One region of the Cobetia sp. Ld8 genome, then DNA from elsewhere that is predicted to be linked to it. Evidence: predicted binding sites of a transcription regulator. Region 1 holds the regulator's gene; the other holds the start of a gene.
What was found. The regulator PhoB, encoded in region 1, activates phosphate uptake and scavenging genes when phosphate is short. The targets are predictions, from matches to a motif close to TGTCATANNNNTGTCANA.

Region 1 (7,298 bases):
GCGTCTTGCCAGCGCCATGCAGCAGCAGGATGAACGCGATGGCCAGCCAATCCAGGGCCTGCGCGTGCGCCTGCTGCTGCAGGACACCGGCCCCGCGCGGCTGGATGAGGCACGCCTGCTGGGCATCGGCCCACGCCGGCATGTCTGGCGACGCGAAGTGGCGCTCTGTCATGGCGATACGCCATGGGTGATCGCACGCTCGCTGGCGGCGCTGGACCTGGCCCACGGTCATCGCCTCTCGACGCTGGGTGAGCGCTCGCTGGGCCATTGGCTGTTTCGCCAGCCCGACCTGACCCGCAGCGCCATCGATGTCAGCCGTGCCCCGCTGGTGCTTTCGAGTCCCAGGCCGCTGGCCCGCACCACCAGTCGGTGGATGCGCCGCTCGATGTTCTCGCATGGTCGCTTCAAGGTGCTGGTGCAGGAGGGCTTCACGCCGGCCTTCCAGCACGCGCTGCAGCTGGCCTGAGCCTGGCCACGTTTCTCTCTTCCCTTGCCCACTACCACCCGCCCAGGAGCCCCGATGACCGCGTCATCCACTTCCGCCGCTTCGCGTCCTTCCAGACTGGCCGACTACCTCGCCCTGACACGGCTGGACCGCCCCATCGGCACCTGGCTGCTGATGTGGCCGACCCTGTGGGCACTGTGGCTGGCGGCAGATGGCATTCCCGAGCGCACGACCCTGCTGATCTTCATCGCCGGGGTCTATCTGATGCGCGCCGCCGGCTGCGTGATCAACGACTACGCCGACCGCCATTGGGACAAGCATGTCGAGCGCACGCGTGACCGACCGCTGACCTCGGGTCGCATCTCGGAGCACGAGGCGCTGACGCTGTTCGGGGGGCTGGTCGCGGCCGCCTTCGTGCTGGTGTGCTTCACCAATCTGACCACGGTGCTGCTGTCGATCATCGCCGTGCTGCTGGCGGCCAGCTACCCGTTCATGAAGCGCTTCCATCATCTGCCCCAGGTGGTGCTGGGCGCCGCCTTCGGCTGGGCGATTCCGATGGCCTTCGCCGCGACGCTGGAGGAGGTGCCGACCTACGGCTGGTGGCTGTTCGCGGCCAACTTGATGTGGACGGTGGCTTACGACACCGCCTACGCGATGGTCGATCGCAACGACGACCTCAAGGTGGGCATCAAGTCCACCGCCGTGCTGTTCGGGCGTGCCGACAAGCTGATGATCGGCCTGTTGCAGCTGGGCATGCTGGCGGTGTTGATCGGCATCGGCCTGCACCTGGCGCTGGGCATCTTCTACTGGCTGGGGCTGGCTGCCGCCGCCGTCACCTTCGTCTGGCAGCAACGTCTGATCCGGGAGCGTGAGCGTGCGCCCTGCTTCCAGGCCTTCCTCAACAATCATTGGACGGGTCTGCTGATCTTCGCCGGTATCGCCCTGGCGACCTGGCCGATGAGCTGACGCCTGCATAAACATTAGTATTATTTAATTCAAAGCAACCCCTGCCCTCTATTGCTTCCCAGCCCACGGTTCATGCCTGCCTGCCGCGCCTCCAAGGCGGCTGGCAGGCTTGCGTGCAAGCTGCCATGCTGGCAGTTGTCATCTCGCTGTCATATAAGCGGGTTGTAATCGTCATCGACTTGTCATTCTGGCGCGTGCGCCGACTGCTGCATGGGATCTAGCGATGAGCTCCAAGACCGTACTGATTGTCGACGATGAATCCTCGATTCGCGAGATGATCGCCGTTGCCCTCGAAATGGCGGATTACCGCGTGCTGGAGGCAGACAATGCCCAGGACGCCCACGCCATCGTCGTCGATGAAAAGCCCGATCTGCTGTTGCTGGACTGGATGATGCCGGGCACCAGTGGCCTGGAGCTCGCGCGGCGTCTCAAGCGTGACGAGACCACCTCGGAGCTGCCGATCATCCTGTTGACTGCCAAGGGCGAGGAAGACAACAAGATTCAAGGCCTGGAAGCCGGTGCCGACGACTACATCACCAAGCCCTTCTCGCCGCGCGAGCTGGTCGCCCGTCTCAAGGCCGTGCTGCGTCGCACCACTCCCAAGGGGGTCGAGGAGGCGGTGGAAGTCGAAGGCCTGATGCTCGACCCGGCCAGCCACCGCGTCACCGCCCACGGCAACTCGCTGGATGTCGGCCCGACCGAATATCGCCTGCTGCAGTTCTTCATGACGCATCAGGAGCGTGCCTACACGCGCAGCCAGCTGCTCGATCAGGTATGGGGCGGCAACGTCTATGTCGAGGAGCGCACCGTGGACGTGCACATCCGTCGCCTGCGCAAGGCGCTGGGCACAGGCCATCAGCATCTGATCCAGACCGTCCGCGGCACCGGTTACCGCTTTAGCGCTCAGGCCTGAGGGATTCATGCGCTATTGGACCAACGAGCTATGGCGCCTCGGCTACCTTGCCGGTGGCTTCGGCCTGATCGGTGGCCTGCTGGGCCATCTGGGCTGGGGCCTGGCGCTGGGTCTTTCGCTGTATCTGTTCGTCCATCTCAAGCACTTGAAGAGCCTCTACACCTGGCTGATCACCAATCCCCATGAAGAGCCGCCGCCCGGCGATGGCGTCTGGGGAGACCTGCTCGATCGTCTCTACCGCTACCAGAAGGGCCAGCGTCAGGCTCAGGAGCGACTGCGCAGCATCCTCAACCGTATCCAGGAATCCTCCGAGGCCATGCGCGACGGCCTGGTGATGCTGGACAACCACGGTGACATGGAATGGTGGAACAGCGCTGCCGAGCAGCTGGTCGGTCTCAAGGCCAGCCACGACCGCGGTCAGCACATCACCAACTATCTGCGTGACCCCGTCTTCATCGACTACTTCAATCGGCTGGCCTACCGCGAGCCGCTGACGCTCCAGTCGCCGCTATCTGACAACCTGACGCTGCAGATCTCCATCACCCTGTTCGGTGACAACGAGCGCCTGGTCATGCTGCGTGACGTCACCCGCCTCTATCGTCTTGAAGAGATGCGCCGCGACTTCGTGGCCAATGTCTCCCATGAGCTGCGCACGCCGCTGACGGTACTGGCCGGCTATCTCGAGACCTACTCCGATTACGCCGATGACCTGCCACCGCGCTGGCAGCGTGGACTGGGCCAGATGCAGAGCCAGACCGACCGCATGCAGCACCTGGTCGAGGACCTGCTGACCCTGTCACGCCTGGAAACCGACGAGCTGTCCGACAATGGTCGCTGCATCGACATGAGTGCCCTGCTCGGCCATATCCGCGACGACGCCGAAGGCCTGTCCCAGGGGCGCCACACCTTCTCCATCGAGGCCGATGCCAGCCTGTCACTGCGCGGTGAGGAGCAGGAGCTGCGCAGCGCGATCTCGAATCTGGTCTTCAATGCGGTGCGCTACACCCCCGAAGACTGTCATATCACCCTGCGCTGGAAGGCGGATGACCAGGGCCTGCTGGTCGAGGTGGAAGATGACGGGGACGGCATCGACCCGGTGCACCTGCCGCGCCTGACCGAGCGCTTCTACCGCATCGACAAGGACCGCAGCACCGCCACGGGAGGCACCGGCCTCGGGCTCGCCATCGTCAAGCATGTGCTGATTCGTCATCAGGGCCATCTGGAGATCGACAGCCACCCCGGCGAGGGTGCGCGCTTCCGCTGTCACTTCCCCGACGAGCGCGCCTGTCAGGCGAGCGCTCCCCAGGCCAGCAGTGCGCTAGCCCAGTGATGGGCTGATTCAGTGATGATCTGCCCCGGACGCCAGCCCAACGCAGAACGCCCCGCAGCCACCTCGTAAGGAGGCGACTGCGGGGCGTTTCGTTTGGTCAATCAGACGACGCTGCGGCTATTTCAGCGACGTGCCAACTTAGAGACGTGCCAACTTAGCGACGAGTCAGTTCAGCGACAGGCTGTCTCAACGACGCGGTGCCGGCAACTGACGGTAGTGGCTCTGCCACATCAATACCGCCCCGGCGACGGCGCCCGGGATGAACAGCAGATTGGCCAGCGGCACCAGCGTCATGACGAACACCGCGGCGCCGAAGGTCAGTGAGGGCCACCAGCGCGCCTTGAGGCGCTGCTTCATGTCACCGAAGCTGACCTGATGGTTGTCCATCGGGTAGTCGAGATACTGGATCGACATGCTCCAGGCCGAGAACAGTCCCCACAACAGCGGCGAGAGCAGGTTCAGGCCCGGGATGAAGCCGATGATGAACAGCGCGATCATGCGCGGGATGAAGTAGCCCAGCTTGGCCATTTCACGCCCCAGCGAGTCGACGCCGATCTTCATCAGGCCACGGTCATCATCGATCAGGGTGCCATCCAGACGATGCTCGACCTTCTCGGCCAGAATGCCGTAGAAGGGCGCGGCGATCAGGTTGGTCACCAGGCTGAAGGTGAAGAACACCACCAGCAACAGACTCACTACCAGCACCGGCCAGATCAACCAGCTGAGCCACTCCAGCCAGGCCGGCACCTTGAGCATCCAGTAATCGATCCAGCCACCGAACTGGTTGAACAATACCCACAGCGTGATGCTGTAGAGCACCAGGTTGATCGCCAGCGGTACGAATACGAAGCGGCGCAGCCCGGGGGTATAGACCATGCGGGTCCCGCGGACCAGCGCCGATACGGCATCAATCATGCGACGTCCTCGTCATCTCAAAAGAACCGGCCAGCCAGCGGGCTGACCGGAGCCACACCCTAGCACTCCCGCCTGCGCGGCGCAGCTGTCGGCCGCCTGACACCGCTCGCGCTCCCACGACGCAATCGCCCCGCGACCTGCCGGTGGGCAGGTGCGGGGCGAAAGACGCTACACAGGGGCAGGGAAGCGCGTCAGCTCACTTCTTGTCCAGGTCCTGCGGCTTCAGGTCATGGGTATCGGTGTGACGCACATCCACGCCCTTGACCAGGAAGATGACGTACTCGGCCAGGTTGTCGGCGTGGTCACCGATGCGCTCCAGCGCACGCAGAATCCACATCACGTTGAGCACCGGGGTGATCTGGCGCGCGTCTTCCATCATGAAAGTCATCAGCGAGCGCATCGCGCTCTGATATTCCAGATCCACCGAGGCGTCTTCACGCAGCACCTTGAGGGCAAGGTCGGTATCGAAGCGCGCGAAGGCCGTCAGGGAGTCACGCACCATGCTGCGCACGTGCTGGCTGAGATGACGCACCTCGACCATGCCACGCGGGCTCTGGCCGTTCTCGACCAGCGAGATGGCGTTGCGTGCGATCTTGCTCGATTCATCACCGATACGCTCGAGATCGGAGGTGGCGCGGATGACGGCCAGCACCAGGCGCAGGTCGGAGGCCGCCGGCTGACGGCGGGCCAGCACCCGGGTGCACTCGTCATCGATCTTGAGCTGCATGTCGTTGACAGCCTTGTCGTTGTCGCGCACCCGCGTGGCGGTTTCACTGTCGCCTTCCAGCAATGCCGTGACGGCATCCTGCAGTTGTTTCTCTACCAGTCCGCCCATGGCCAGCAGGTGTGTCTTCAGTGCATCCAGCTCATGATTGAACTGCTCTGAGATATGCTTGCCGTGCGAATCGCTGGTGATATCCATTTCCCTCTCCCGGAAAGTCGCCCACCGAGTCAGGGGGCGTGACATGAATGACGTGACAAGTATGGCCCACTACTGACTGACACAGCGGGCTCCCCCTCAGCATGCCGACACTTGATTGCAGTTATGTTTCACCCATGGCGCAAAGGCGCTATCTGGCCGCCATCGTCAGCAATATCAGGGCGAAAAGGCTACCTGGCTACACGTTCGCGCATGAGCGCGCTAACCGAAACGCCCCGTGATGTAGTCTTCCGTCTGGCGGCGCCGCGGGTTGGTGAACAGCTGATCCGTCGGGGCGAATTCCACCAAGCGGCCCTCATGCAGGAAGGCGGTATCGTCTGACACCCGCGCGGCCTGCTGCATGTTGTGCGTGACGATGATCAGCGTCAGGCGCGAGCGCAGCGAACGGATCAGCTCCTCGATCTTGAGCGTCGAGATGGGGTCCAGCGCCGAGGCCGGTTCATCCAGCAGCAGCACCTCCGGCTCGACCGCCAGCGTCCGCGCAATCACCAGCCGCTGTTGCTGGCCACCCGAGAGCCCCAGCGCGCTGTCGTGCAGGCGGTCCTTCACTTCTTCCCACAGCGCCGCGGAGCGCAGGCAGGATTCGACCTTGTCATCGAGGTGGCGCTTGTCATTCTCGCCGACCAGCCGCAGCCCGAAGGCCACGTTCTCGTAGACCGACATCGGAAAGGGATTGGGCGTCTGGAAGACCATGCCGATCCGGCGGCGCAGCATCGGCACGTCCACGCCGCGCGCATGAATGTCCTCGCCCTCGAGCAGTACCTTGCCGGAAAGACGTGACTGTTCGTCGAGATCGGTCATGCGATTGAAGGTACGCAACAGGCTCGACTTGCCGCAGCCGGAAGGGCCGATGAAGGCCGTCACGCGCTTGCGTGTGATCTGCAGGCTGACATCCTCCAGTGCGCGACGCGTCTGGTTCTCCTTGCCGACACGTGCCTGATAATCGAGGCTCAGGTGGCGGGTTTCCAGGCAGATGTCCTCAGCCGGCCGCGCAGGCGTCTCCTGAAGAAACAACTGGGGCTTGGGCTGTTCAGAGTCACGCCTCATTCGGTGGCTCCCTTGTAACGTTGTGCCAGCATGTGACGCAGGCGAATGGCACTCAGATTGAGGCATAGAATCACGACCACCAGCACCAGCGCGGTCGCGTAGACCAGCGGCCGACTGCTGAAGGCGTCGCTGCTCTGGAAGGCCAGATCATAGACCTGATGCCCCAGATGCATGAATTTGCGGTCCAGATGCAGCCACGGGAAGCTGTCATCCAGCGGCAGGTCCGGGGCCAGCTTGACCACTCCGACCAGCATCAGCGGCGCGACTTCACCCGCCGCACGCGCCACGGCCAGAATCAGCCCCGTCATCAGCGCCGGCGAGGCCGCCGGAATCACCACGCGCTTGAGCGTTTCCAGACGTGTCGCCCCCAGCGCCAGCGCGCCTTCGCGCAGACGACGCGGCACGCGCGCCAGCCCCTCTTCCGTGGCGACGATCACCACCGGCAAGGTCAGCAGGGCCAGCGTCAGCGAGGCCCACAGAATGCCACCGGTCCCGAAGGTCGGCGTCGGCAGCCGCTCGGAATAGAACAGCTCGTCAATTCCGGCGCCCAGTCCATAGACGAAGAAGCCGAGACCGAACACGCCGTAGACGATGGAGGGCACCCCGGCCAGGTTGCGCAGCGCGATGCGCGTCAGGCGCGTCAGTCGCCCCTGATGGGCCACCTCGTGCAGATAGAGCGCCGCCATCACGCCGAAGGGCATCACCATGATCGACATCAGCACCACCATCAGCACGGTGCCGA
Region 2 (7,298 bases), on a different contig from region 1:
CTCCGGGATCACGGGCTCGCTGCGTCCCAGGTCATCGCGTTGCGGGCTGAGCTCGTGATTGATGGCATGACGCGACAGCTCGCCCAGCTGCCAGGCGGTCATGTGCCAGGGGTTGGGTTCGAACAGACTGCCGGAGTAGCGATAGCGGGCGCCGACATCGCCCATCCACACCTGACGGCGTGGGATCGGGTGCGTCTTGCCATGCACGCTCAGGCTGGGGCGCTGCCAGTCGAGATCGCCCTCCAGCGTGACGAGGGCCTGATCGGCCTGCAGTGGCGTCAGGGCGCGCGGCTTGAGATAAAGCGGATGCAGAGGATGGCGGTACCAGCCGTGCGCGAGGGTGAGCCAGTCATCGGGCAGCTCGCGCGGGCGAGCTGCCAGGGCCGAGCCATCCGCCGCCGTCTGGCGCGCAGCTCCATCAGTCGCGGACGTCGAATCAGAGGTCGAGAGGGCGGCGAAGAGGTCGTCGCCAGCAGAAGGAGTCTTCATGCGGCGAGAGTGCCAGAGCCGTGTTAGGTTGGGCAAGTGGCTCTCGATTCGCGCCGACCCCGGGCTGGCGCATGCCTCGCGAGCGTCAGGTCGTCAGCAGCGCCTCGAAGGTCAGGATGGCCACCTCGGCAAGGCCCAGCCCCAGCAGCGCGCCGGCCAGCACATCACTGACGTAATGCAGGCCGAGGATCACCCGGGAAAGCGCGATCAGCAGCGCCAGCGGCGTGACGAAGATGGCAAGCTCCGGCAGCTGTTGAGCGGTCAGGCTGGCGAAGAGGGCAGCATGCAGGGTGTGACCGCTGGGGAAGCTGTAGCGGTCCAGCGGCGGCATGGTGCAATTGATGGTGTTGAAGGTGATGAACGGGCGCTCCCGACACAGCCGCGTCTTGAGCGCGCGGTAGAGCAGTGCCCCGGCGCCGGCCGCCAAACCGAATTCCAGAAACAGCCAGCCGCCCATGGCATGGTGCAGCGGCAGGCTCAGCGTCAGCAGCGCCCATACCGGCCAGTCGCCCAGCCGCGAGACGATACGAAACAGGGTGAGTATCGGCCGGAACAGCGCCAGGCGCGCGACCTGGCGGCACAGGCGCCACTCCAGAAGGTCCAGTCGCTCAAAGACGGGAAGGCTGCGATCGTGCATCGGGCTTCTCCTCGGCGTGACGCAGGCAGGTCAGAAAGCCCTCGGCGATGCGGCTCCAGCCCAATGGTTCGACGCGCACGCGGGCGGCACGTCCCAGTCTGGCGATGCGGGCCGGCCGCTGGCAGGCCTCCACCGCCTGTTCGATGAAGCGCTCCGGCTGGCTGCAGGGCGCCAGCAGGCCCTGATGATCATCGCGGATCACCTCGGCGGCCGCCGCGTAATCGAAGGCGATCACGGCCAGCCCGCTGGCCATGGCTTCCAGCACCACATTGCCGAAGGTCTCCGACAGTGACGGGAAGACGAACAGGTCGGCACTGGCGTAATGGGCGGCCAGCGCCTCACCGGTCTGGAAGCCGGCGAAGATCGCCTCGGGCAGGCGCTGTTCCAGGCGCTCGCGTAGCGGGCCGTCTCCGACCAGCACCAGGGCGAGGTCCGGTTGCACGGCCAGCATGGCCTCATAGGTGCGGATCAGCAGCTCGATGTTCTTCTCGGCGGCCAGGCGCCCGACGTGCAGCGCGACGGGTTGCTGTGAGCTGACGCCCCATGACTTGCGCAATGCTTCGCTGCGATGACTGGGCGAGAAGCGCTCGCAATCCAGGCCGCGTCCCACCACCTGCACATGCTCGAAGCCTTGCTGCATCAGGCTGTCTGCCTGGGTGCGGGTCGGTACCAGCGTCATGTTGGCGGCGTTGTGGAAGCGGCGCAGGCCGCGCCGTACCAGCGGGCGTAGCGCCTTGAGCCGGTAGTGGGTGCTGTATTGATCGAAATTGGTATGAAAGCCCGCGACCACCGGCAGGCCCAGACGGCGGGCGACCATCAGTGCGCTGATGCCCAGCGGGCCTTCGGTGGCGATATAGACGACGGAGGGGCGATGCTCGCGCCACATGCGCATCAGGCGCTGCGGTGCCGGCACGCCGACCTGCACGGTGTCATATCCGGGCAGGCGGAAGCCACGTACCTGAAGCTCCTGCTGGACACGCGGCTCCAGGCTGCCATCTCGGGTGGCGGGACGAATGAGTTGGAGCTCACAGCCGCGTGCGATGAGTTGATCGCACAGATGACTCAAGGTATGAGCCACGCCATTGATCTCCGGATGCCAGGTTTCACTGACGAAGGCAATGCGCTCCATGACGTCTCCCTAGATGACTATTGTGGTCATTATCGAGAGAGGGAGTGACGGCGGCATAACAAGCAGGTGACGAAGCGATGACACACCCTCAACCCCTCACAACTCAGAGGTATGAGGGTTGTCTCATGAATCGTCAAGCAAGGACGACAGTCACCGGCGTGGCACCGGCGCTGTCGTCATCTGGCGGGGATTGGTGGTGGCGCCATATCGGGCTGGCGCCGGGAAGCAACGCTGGTTCAGCGCTTCTCGAGAATCTCGCGCGGGTCGATCGGCTTGCCGCCGTGGCGCACGTCGAACAGCAATTCATGCTGACCGTTGTTGCCGCGTGCGACGCGACAAAGCGGCGTGCCCGGAGTGACCTGCTGGCCCACCTTGACCAGAATCTCGCCGCACTGGGCCAGCACGCTCTGCAGGTTGCCGGAGTGGTGCAGGATGACCACGTTGCCCAGTTGGCGCATGGAGTCGGCGAAGCGCACTTCGCCCCGCGCCGGTGCACTGGCGATGCCGCTGGCGGCGGTGCGAATCTGCATGGGCGCCAGCTGACCATTGCCGTTGGTGCCGAATTCACGCGTCACGCTGCCGGCGGCAGGCCAGCGCCATGACTGGCCCGGCTTCTGCAGCGGGCCAGGGTCCGGGCGGGCGACCAGGCTGCCACCGCTGGCGCGCGCGGCCGGGGCGCTGCGGCTCGGGCCACCGTTGAGCGGCACCGAGATCAGCATGCCGACATCGAGATCATTGGGGTCCTTGCCGGGGTTGGCGGCCTGAATGCGCTGCGGGCTGGCACCGAAATAGCGCCCGACCTTGGAGTAGGTGTCGCCGGGGCGCAGCTGATAGCGATACGGGCCGCCGGAGGGCGCTCGCTCACGCGCGGTGGGCACCAGGATGCGCTGACCGACCTTGAGGTCACGAATCTTGACGCCCGGATTGAAGCGCGTGAGGCGCAGCAGGGGAATATCGGCATCGCGCGCGATCTGCCCCAGGGTATCGCCCTTCTGGATGGTGACCCACTGGCCGGCCGGAGAGCCGGAGTAGCTGCCGGTCGCGCAGCCGCTCAGCCACAGACCGAGGCAGATCAGCGCCAGCCAGCGCAGCGCGACGCCAACACGCTGCAGAAGTGGACGGTTCACGTCAGGTCCGGCCTGCGCTCGTGCCATGAAGCCCGCGGCATTCAGGCCGTATTCAGTGTTCATCAATGTCATTCCCTGCACGTGACAGTCGGGCATCCTTGTCCTTCCAGACCTGATTGAGCCATTGCTGGAAGCGCTCGCGATAGGCGGCGTCCGCATGATAGTTGCCGTCCAGCATCCAGGGCTCCAACGGCCGCTGAGTGATGACGAGCGTGATGTCGCCCCCGTGACCGCACAGGAACTGCCAGAAACTGGCATCGGCATGCCGGTAATCGAGGGTGGCATCCAGAATACCGGAAAGTCGATCGCCAAGCGTGTTGATCACCTGGGCACTGCCGCCGGCACGCGGCTTGAGCAGATGCTGGAAAGGGCTCTGCTGCTGGTTGTGCTTGGCGGGCGTGAAGCGAGTGCCTTCCACGAAGTTGAAGATCGCCATCGGCGCCTGTCGCGAGCGCTCGCACATGCGTCGCGTCGCTTCGCGATCACGCTCGGCGAGCCGCGGATTGCTGGCCAGTTTCTGCTGGCTGTAACGGCGCATGAACGGGAACTCCAGTGCCCACCAGGCAAGGCCGATCACCGGCACCCAGATGAGCTCCTGCTTGAGGAAGAACTTGGGCATCGGCGTGCGACGGTGCAGGGCGTACTGGAGAACGAAGATGTCAGTCCAGCTGCGGTGATTGGCGATCACCAGCCACCAGCGACGTCGGGCAGACCCATCGCGCAGCGATGGCGGCACGTGGATGTCCCAGCGCGGACGCAGCACATGGCGAATCCACAGGTTGTTGGTGCCGATCCAGCCCATGGCGAGGCGGTTGAGCCCCTCCAGCATGTGCAACTGCAGGCGGCGCGATGGCGTGATCAGCTTGAGTGCGGCCAGCAGGTAAAGCGGCAGCGCCCAGCACAGGGTATTGATGATCAGAAAGACAAGGCTGATGACACCTCTGATACTCGACATGCATGACTCCTTCATCAGGTGGCGCCATCGTAATTCACCCAAGAGTGGATGCCCACCCCGCTTGCGTGGGGGATGGCAACCCTGCGTTGCACGAAGCGAACGCCCCTCAGGTCGAATGGCGGGGCGCACGCAGCTGTGATGAGATGCATCGCCGGTCGTGTGACGGGTCGGTGCAAGGGAAAGGCCGTGGCAGGGTTCACGCTGATGTCACGCCGGGCACCGTCAATCATCGCCGCCGCTGCGCGGCGATATCTCAGGGAGTGAGAGTGGCATGTGGTTGCAGGGACTGTTGATCGGGCTGGCGCTGGCCGCCTTCGTGTTGATTGCCATCGAGGATGTGATCCATCTCAACAAGGCCAAGACGACCTTGTTGCTGGGCACCTTCAGCTGGTTGCTGCTGTTCATCTTCGGCCCCGCGGCCCTGGCGGTGGATGATGTCCCCGAGGCCTTGAACGAGAACCTGCTCGAGATCGCCACCTTGTGGCTGTTTCTGATGGCGGCGATGACCTTCGTGGCCTTTCTCAATGCCAAGGGGCTGATCGCCAATCTGATCTACCGCCTGCTGCCGAAGCGCATCGGGGAGCGCGGCCTGCTGTATCTGACGGGACTCTTTGCCTTCGCCTTTTCATCGCTGGCCGACAACATCACCGCGACGCTGGTATCGCTGACCCTGGTGCTGTCGCTGGGCCTGGCGCCGAAGAAGACGCTGCGCTTTGCGGTGCTGGCGGTATTCGCCGTCAACTCCGGCGGGGTGGCGCTGATCACCGGGGATGTGACCACGCTGATGATCTTCCTGGCGGGCAAGGTGCGCATCAGCGAGCTGATGCTGCTGGCGCTGCCGTCCTTCCTCAGCGTGATGCTGCTGGCGACGCTACTGCTGCCCGGGCTGGGTGGCGAGGTGAATCTGGTGCGCGAGCCGCGCGCGACCCGGCGTCTTGATCGTCTGGTCGCCTGGCTGTTTCTGGCCACCATCCTGTCGACCCTCGGGCTCAATGTGCTGTTTGGCGTGCCGCCGCTGCTGACTTTCCTGTTCGGGATGTCGTTGATGTTCCTGCTCGGGCATGTCGCCGAACGGCGCAGCGACAGCGAAGAGCGCCGCATACTTGATTACATTCGTATTATCGAATTCGATACATTGCTATTCTTCCTCGGCATCCTGCTGATGGTCGGGGCGCTCAAGGAAGCTCGTCTGCTGGAAGGCCTGGCACAGCTCTATGCCCTGATGCCGGCGATGCAGGCCAATTATCTGGTCGGGCTGCTTTCGGCGCTGGTGGACAACGTGCCGCTGACCGCCGCAGTGCTCAAGGCGGATGTCAGCATGAACGATGCCGAATGGCTGGCGCTGACCTATGCCGCAGGCGTGGGTGGCTCGCTGCTGGTGATTGGCTCCGCCGCCGGGGTGATCGCGCTTTCCAAGGTGCGCGAGGTGAGCTTCATGAGTTATCTGCGCTTCTTCCCGGCGTTGTTGCTGGCCTACAGCGTGGGCTATCTGGGGGCATACTGGCTGGGCGGGCAGATCACGAATACGCCAGTGACATTGGCGCTGTCGTCTCTAGGCTGATTTGAGGGGTGCTGGGAGGTGTTCACTACGGCCACAGCCGCTGCCGCAGTCGCTGCCACAGTGGCCGTCTGATGCACTGTCAGATGCGTGGTCGGAAGGGGAATTGGCGCTGTTTTAGGCCGGCTGATCATTTTTTGATCAATCTGTCTGCGCTCGCCTGATCTCGATGGCGATACCTAGATGTACAGAGATTCTTCACAGCTTTTTCCACAGCTTCTGTTGATAACCTGTCTGCGACGTTAGGTTTAGAGGCTCAGACACAAGGCGCAGGCATGGCGGGGGAAAGCGGCGAGTCGTGCAGTGATGACATCATGGGGTGATGCCATGAAGAGTGATGGCAAGAGAGGGTGTGAAGGGTATGGCATGACAGGTCATGTCACCCTCTGAACACAAGAGCCCCCTACGCATGCGCAGGGGGCTGAATGCGACTCATCTCATTGCGCAGTGCTGCCAAGAAGCCGTTACGCGCTGAGCTGGCACAGCGTATGTTCCGGCAGCAGTTGTTCTGCGGGACGCTGCTTTCCTTCTTGCTGAGTCGTCACCGGTGCCGTCGCCAGCAGGGCGATGCCGCCCAGCACCACCATATGCTCGTCACCATCCGCGAACACCATGCGCTGGGCGTGGGCCGGGTAGTAGTGATACTGCAGCTTGGGATTGATGGGCAGTACCGCATGATGGCGCCCGGTCTGCGGTGCCATGCCGTAGGCCAGCATGCCCTCGCAGACCGCTTCCAGCGTTTCGCCAAGCTCTTCGGCATTGAAGCCGACATGGTGCAGGCGCGGCCCCATCACGGAGAGCCAGGCAGCCAGCGGGTTGGCCTCGAGCAGGCGCTCGAAGGTCGGCCAGTCCGGCATGTCCCACGGACGGCAGGGCGCGAGCAGGTTCTGTCCCTTGCAGTCATCACGATGACTCTGACTGATCAGGCGCTTGAGCAGGTCGCGGTGCATCGGCGGCAGGCTGTTGGCCTGCAGTTCCGCCAGCATGACGGCAGCGCCACCATCCGGGGGAAGCAGCAGATCGACCAGCAGGCCGCGGTCGGCCATGGCGTACTGTTTCACGCGGCGATAGCCCTGGTGATACAGGCTGGGTAACAGTTTCTCGCTTCTGAAAGGCCCCTGATTCAGCGTCAGGAACATCAGATATTCAGGGTTGATGCTGTCTGGCCAGATATCCAGCGCCCCGATGTCGGGATGGCGATGGACGAAGTCCAGCCATAGCTGCTGTTGGAATTCCTTGCGTTGCATGATGCCTCCTTGGACGGCCCCTATGACCTCAGTGCTGGAGCGATTATAGGTAGTCGTGCAAAGGGGTATTCAACGCCATTATCCGTTTTTTCGCGTTTCTTGATCGGAGAGTAAAAATGCCAGTGCTGGTGGCGTATTGCGTGGTTCTCATGGTGT

Region 2: ACJJV2_RS11215 (glycosyltransferase family 1 protein) is a predicted target of PhoB. The motif match lies at 2,321-2,338, and genes of this name have one in related genera.

The regions. Positions count from the first base shown of each region.
Region 1 covers NZ_JBISHF010000009.1:281,691-288,988, reverse strand. Annotated here, with positions in the region: gene ACJJV2_RS17480 (chorismate--pyruvate lyase family protein) at 1-466, shown strand, start outside; gene ubiA (4-hydroxybenzoate octaprenyltransferase) at 521-1,411, shown strand; gene phoB (phosphate regulon transcriptional regulator PhoB) at 1,635-2,324, shown strand; gene phoR (phosphate regulon sensor histidine kinase PhoR) at 2,332-3,654, shown strand; gene cysZ (sulfate transporter CysZ) at 3,841-4,569, opposite strand; gene phoU (phosphate signaling complex protein PhoU) at 4,766-5,491, opposite strand; gene pstB (phosphate ABC transporter ATP-binding protein PstB) at 5,711-6,556, opposite strand; gene pstA (phosphate ABC transporter permease PstA) at 6,553-7,298, opposite strand, start outside.
Region 2 covers NZ_JBISHF010000008.1:58,020-65,317, reverse strand. Annotated here, with positions in the region: gene ACJJV2_RS11225 (alpha-ketoglutarate-dependent dioxygenase AlkB family protein) at 1-489, opposite strand, end outside; gene ACJJV2_RS11220 (phosphatase PAP2 family protein) at 575-1,126, opposite strand; gene ACJJV2_RS11215 (glycosyltransferase family 1 protein) at 1,098-2,255, opposite strand; gene ACJJV2_RS11210 (LysM peptidoglycan-binding domain-containing protein) at 2,492-3,445, opposite strand; gene ACJJV2_RS11205 (acyltransferase) at 3,435-4,337, opposite strand; gene nhaD (sodium:proton antiporter NhaD) at 4,609-5,898, shown strand; gene ACJJV2_RS11195 (DUF1338 family protein) at 6,360-7,142, opposite strand; gene ACJJV2_RS11190 (DMT family transporter) at 7,259-7,298, shown strand, end outside.